One region of the Megasphaera sp. UBA4233 genome, then DNA from elsewhere that is predicted to be linked to it. Evidence: riboswitches for the same ligand, from Rfam matches in the RefSeq annotation. Region 1 holds a riboswitch; the other holds the start of a gene.
What was found. A riboswitch is a leader RNA that binds a small molecule or an ion and turns the genes downstream of it on or off. The one in region 1 is predicted to bind S-adenosylmethionine.

Region 1 (3,106 bases):
GCTGTTTTGGCATATACTTTTCCAGAACGGCCATTTCAGCCTTTGTCTGGTCTGCCAGGTCAGTACGGCCGGCTTTTTCAAATTCAGCCAGCGATTCTTTGCGCTGTTTCATTTCTTTGGCAATGACTGCTGCCACACCGGCATCATCCAGTTCGCATTTACCATTGATTTCCGTATTTCTAATGGAATTACGGACCATGCGTATGACGGAAAGAGCCGTCTTACCAGCTTCTTTCGCTTTCATTGCCGTTTTCATATCTTGAAGCAGTTCTTCTTTCAGAGACATGATATCACCCTTCTACTCTTTGCGATTATGCTCTATACTTCCGTTTCCGTGCTGCTTCAGATTTTTTCTTTCTCCGTACGCTCGGTTTTTCATAGTGTTCGCGTTTCCGGACTTCGGAAAGAACACCTGCTTTTTGGCAAGAACGTTTGAAACGGCGCAGTGCGCTGTCCAAGGATTCATTTTTACCAACTTTGATTTCTGCCATTCTATATCCCTCCCTCCAAATGTATGTTAGGGAGTGCTTTACTGCACACATTGAAATTATACTCAAAAAGAGCATATTTGTCAATCCGTAAAGTACTGTAGAAAGTGAAGTCATACACTTTCCTCAGGCAGACATCAAGGATGATTGCCTATTATAATCCGGCTTCTTTACGGAGGATATCGGCCTTATCGGTCTTTTCCCAGGGAAGGTCCAGATCGTTGCGGCCAAAGTGACCATAAGCAGCGGTCTGTTTGTAAATCGGACGCTGCAGGTCGAGCATTTCGATGATGCCGGCCGGGCGGAGGTCAAAGTGTTTGTTGATCAGGCTGACGATGATATCGTTATCGACCTTGCCGGTACCGAACGTTTCGACGTGGATAGAAACAGGGCGGGCAACGCCGATGGCATAAGCCAGCTGGATTTCGACTTTATCAGCAAGGCCTGCGGCAACGATATTCTTGGCTACATAACGGGCTGCATAAGCGGCCGAACGGTCGACTTTTGTGGGGTCCTTGCCAGAGAAGCATCCGCCGCCATGACGGGCCATGCCGCCGTACGTATCGACGATGATTTTCCGTCCCGTGAGGCCCGAATCACCCTGGGGGCCGCCGATGACGAAACGTCCCGTCGGATTAATATACAGTTTTGTCTTGTCATCGAACAGGCCTTCAGGAAGTTCCGGCTTGATGACGTATTCGAGAAGATCTTTTTCAATCTGATCCCGTGTTACTTCCGGGCTGTGTTGTGCCGAAATGACAATGGTATCGATGCGGACCGGCTTGCCGTTATCGTATTCGACCGTGACCTGTGTCTTTCCATCGGGACGGAGATAAGACAGCGTGCCATCCTTGCGGACCTTCGCCAGGCGGCGTGCCAGACGGTGTGCCAGGGAAATCGGCAGTGGCATGTAATCGTCCGTTTCATTAGTAGCGTAGCCGAACATCATACCCTGGTCACCGGCACCAATCATATCAAATTTATCCTTCTGCCCTTCTTTTGCTTCCAGAGCTTCATCGACGCCCATAGCAATATCTGAAGACTGTTCGTCAAGGGATACGAGGATGCCGCATGTATCGCAGTCAAAGCCGTATTTAGCCCGCGTGTAACCGATTTCACGGATTGTTTCGCGGACGATATGGGGAATATCGACATAGCAGGTAGTGGAAATTTCACCTACGACATGGACCATGCCAGTCGTTACCAGCGTTTCGCAGGCAACGCGGGCATTTTTGTCTTTTGCCAGGATGGCATCAAGGATGCTGTCGGAAATCTGGTCAGCCATCTTATCAGGATGACCTTCAGTAACGGATTCAGAAGTAAAGAATTCGCGGTTTTTAGCCATTTGTATATCCTCCTTAACTTTTTTAGTTCCATTTGATACGTATGTAAAAAAAAGCCCTCTCTGACAAGAGGGGGCTACGTATACCCATCTGCCAGTATATACACTGTTGGATTTAGCACCTTTCAATAGATGAAGGTTGCTGCGGCATCACAGGGCCAGTCCCTCCGCCGTCTCTTGATGGAACTATATTTTATTTGACGTAAGATAGTATACCCGATATAGCAGGATAATGCAAGTCTTTTTCAAAAGAAATTTTCCCTGCCCGGTAACACCTATACCGTATCAGGCTTCGGGCACAGCTGTTGTTTTTTCATCCCGGGCATTGTCCTTTGTAACAGGATTGAGTTCGTCCTTCGAAATGGTAAGACGATGCTGTGCTGCTGCCAGGATGAGGTCTGCTGTCTTTACGACACCGTAATCGCTGGATTTCAGGCTCATATCGTAATTGGCCCCATATCCCCAGTAGGAATCAGTACAATACATGCAGTGGTCGCGCCGTTCCTTGTTGACGCGGTTGCGGATTTTCATAGCCGTATCGGCATCGACGTGTTCGCGCAGCATGATGCGCTGCACAGCCCAGTCCGGATCAGAAGAAATAAATACATTAAATGTATTGGGACGCTTGCGCAGGATATAGTTTGCCAGCCGCCCGACGATAACGCAGGATTTACCGTTGGTTAGTTCCCGGATGACATCGGATTCATCATTAAACATCTCCTGCCGCTTCGATTCATACCCTGTCGAATAATGGACGTAATCATCGTAGACTTTAGCCAGGAGCGGACCGAGATGATTGTCTTTTTCCCTGCGCCAGGCTTCGAATGTCTGGGGATGTTCTTTCCGTGTCATATTGAGAATAGCCGTGTCATAGTAGGGCACGCCCAGCTTGCGGGCTACGAGTTTGCCTATATTGCGGCCGCCACTGCCGAATTCCCGGGAAATAGTGATGACCAGCGGGCATTCTGCATTTTCCCGTATCCACGCCGGATGATTCTTACGCCCTTCGATTTCACCGACCGCATGATGGCGGAACAGGAGATGTTCGATAGGCCCTGCCATGGTACAGCCCAGAAGGATGAGAACCAGACCGATGACAGCGTTCATTGTAATCGGTTCCGACAGAATAATCGCCGACAGGATCAACGCGATGACTGGTTTAATGAAGAAGGCAAAAGATGCATTAGAAGGGCCAGTCAGTTCAATTGCTTTCATGAAGCACAGGTACCCGAAACCGGTAACGACGAGGGAGCAATAAATGAGCGGCCAGATAGTA
Region 2 (3,106 bases), on a different contig from region 1:
CAGGAGTGTTGTCATGATGGCTACTCCGATTTGATTGACCAATTGATCCAGATTTTGGCTTAACTGAGCTAATGATAGTTCCTGGGCCAAGATTTTCCGAAGAGATGCATTAAAAAAATCTACACAAACATTGGAAATTTGTTGTATACTAAACATGAGAAGGACTCCTTTCGTATGTGTTGGATCTACACTTTATTATACAATAAGGAGTTCCTTCTCTTTTTGTATTTTCTTTAATGTATTAAAGTTTTCCCACAATTATTTTACACTATCTGACATGAAAAAATCTTATGCAAAGATAAGGTAACATCCTTATATTAGGACACATTGCGATATCTCTGTAAATACGGGATTGAAAGGCAAAAAAACAAGGGCTGTGATACCCTTTCTGCGATACCACAGCCCCTGTATGATTCAGCTTAGTATTCCGGTTCAATCAGGCCATATTTGCCATGTTTCCGTTTGTATACGACGTTGATGGCTTCCGTTTCCGAATTGAGGAAAACGAAGAAATCGTGGCCAACGAGATTCATCTGCAGGATAGCTTCTTCTACGTCCATAGGACGGGCTGCAAATTTCTTGACCCGGGCAATTTCAAAGTTTTCTTCCGGTGCAGCCGGTCCTTCGACGAGTCCTTCATGGAAGGAGCCGCCTTTCATACGGCGTGCCAGCTTCGTTTTATATTTGTGGATTTGGCGTACCATTTTGTCGTAAACCAGATCGATGGCGGCGTACATATCGTCATTGGCTTCGACGCCACGAAGAACGACACCATCTACTTTCAAGGTGATTTCAGCAATTTTACGATCTTTTTCGACGGAAAGAAGAGCCTGGACATTGACTTCATTTTCAAAGTACTTCGTTACTTTCTTTTCATGTTTCAGTACATAGTCCTTTAATGCCGGTGTAATTTCTAAATTCTTGCCTCTTACGATTGTTGCCATACAAATCCCTTCCTTTCGTGAGAAACTTCGTTCCGGACCATCCATGCTTAAAATCCGGATATCCTGCTCCTCATATATTAAGTATTCGATATAAAAAGGTAAATTCCTGCTTGACGATGAAATATTTTTTTCGAACGGCATTCAATTTTTTACACAAATAACATTGACAAGGATTCCTATTAGTGTTAGTATACAACTCAGCAATTACATAACCTATTCATCCAGAGCAGCCGAGGGAATGGCCCTATGACGCTGCGGCAACCCCCCATAGCGGGAAGGTGCCAAGTCCAACGGATTTCCATCCGGCAGATGAAATGATTGTATACGTACCGTCAGCATCTGTTGACGGCTTTTTTTATGCTATCAGCACCTCCAGGTGTATCCATTAAGGAGTTGATCTTGTGATTACCTTTGAAAACATTACCAAGACCTACGGCGGCAAAACGCACGTCCAGGCCCTGAAAGGCATCTCACTGACTATCCATGACGGCGAAATTTTCGGCATCATCGGGAAAAGTGGTGCCGGCAAATCGACGCTCGTCCGCTGCATCAATATGTTGGAAAAACCGACGACGGGCAAAGTCATCATCGACGATAAGGAACTGACGGCCATGTCCGACAGCCAGCTGCGGGCCGAACGCAAAAACATCGGCATGATTTTCCAGCATTTCAATCTGCTGTCGTCCCGTACCGTTTTTGACAATATCGCTTTTCCGCTGGAACTGGCTGGCGCTTCCAAAGAAGTCATCCGCAGCAAGGTCGATTCCCTGCTCGAACTGGTCGGCCTGACGGACCGGCAGTTCAATTATCCGTCCCAGCTTTCGGGTGGCCAGAAACAGCGTGTCGGCATCGCCCGCGCCCTGGCCAGCGATCCGAAAATCCTGTTGTGCGATGAAGCGACATCAGCACTGGATCCACAGACGACCAAATCCATCCTGGAACTGTTGAAAGACATCAACAAACGCCTGGGCATCACCATCGTCATCATTACCCACGAAATGGCCGTCATCAAGGAAATCTGCGACCGCGTGGCTGTCATCGAAGGCGGGGTCATCAAAGAACAGGGCCGGGTCATCGACGTCTTTACCAATCCCCAGTCGGAAACGATGAAGGAATTTGTCAAATCGGTCATCAATATGGAACTGCCCGAAGGCATCAAAAAACTGGGCGTCACCAATCAGCCATCGCCGGACCGGGATATGCTCGTCCGCTTCCGTTTCAAGGGAGCCGCTACCAACGAACCGCTGGTAGTCAATGTCGCCCGCAAGTTCAATCTCGATGTCAGTGTCCTTTACGGCAACATCGATTATATTCAGGATGTGCCGTTCGGCTATCTGATTGTTGTCATCATGGGCGATATGAAAGCCCAGACCGAAGCGTATTCGTATATTAAGACGCAACCTATTGAAAGCGAGGTTTTAGGATATGTCCCCAGAACTCATTAAATTAATGATACAGGGTATCGAAGAAACACTGTTCATGGTGTCCATCTCTACTCTCATTGCTGCTATCATCGGTATTCCTCTCGGCATCACCCTGGTTACGACCAGCAAAGGCCACATTCTGGAAAACAGGGTAATCAATCAGATTCTCGGAACTATCGTCAATATCATCCGTTCCATCCCGTTTATCATCCTCATGGTCGCCATCATCCCGCTGACCCGCCTCATTGCCGGTACGTCTATCGGCACGACGGCAGCCTGTGTACCACTGACTATCGTCGCTATTCCCTTCCTCAGCCGGCTCGTAGAAACGAGCATCCGCGATGTCGACTTCGGTCTCGTCGAAGCGGCAGAATCCATGGGTGCTTCTCCGCTGCAGATTATCCGCAAAGTCCTGCTTCCGGAAGCACTGCCTACGATCATCAATAATATCACCGTCCTCATCGTCAACCTCATCGGGGCTTCAGCTATGGCTGGTGCCATCGGTGGCGGCGGTCTTGGGGATATCGCCATCCGCTACGGCTACCAGCGTTTCCAGGCCGATGTCATGCTGGCTACGATCATTATCCTCGTCATCGGCGTCAATCTGATTCAGGCTTGCGGCGACTTTGCTTCCCGCAAGAAGAATAAAAAATAAAAGGAGTGTCTGTATCATGAAATCATTCATCAAAAAGGCCGTAACACTGGCGGCCCTCGCTACACTGTGCGTTTTTGCCGCCG

Region 2: it holds a riboswitch for S-adenosylmethionine, as region 1 does, so the genes downstream of both, B2U90_RS11400 (methionine ABC transporter ATP-binding protein) here and metK (methionine adenosyltransferase) in region 1, are expected to answer to the same signal.

The regions. Positions count from the first base shown of each region.
Region 1 covers NZ_DGXL01000014.1:168,661-171,766, forward strand. The annotation lists gene B2U90_RS03875 (GatB/YqeY domain-containing protein) at 1-286, opposite strand, end outside; gene rpsU (30S ribosomal protein S21) at 312-491, opposite strand; gene metK (methionine adenosyltransferase) at 643-1,833, opposite strand; SAM riboswitch class I at 1,915-2,017, opposite strand; gene B2U90_RS03890 (EamA family transporter) at 2,116-3,106, opposite strand, start outside.
Region 2 covers NZ_DGXL01000033.1:63,532-66,637, reverse strand. The annotation lists gene B2U90_RS11410 (hypothetical protein) at 1-156, opposite strand, end outside; gene hpf (ribosome hibernation-promoting factor, HPF/YfiA family) at 420-944, opposite strand; SAM riboswitch class I at 1,159-1,260, shown strand; gene B2U90_RS11400 (methionine ABC transporter ATP-binding protein) at 1,346-2,389, shown strand; gene B2U90_RS11395 (methionine ABC transporter permease) at 2,370-3,023, shown strand; gene B2U90_RS11390 (MetQ/NlpA family ABC transporter substrate-binding protein) at 3,040-3,106, shown strand, end outside.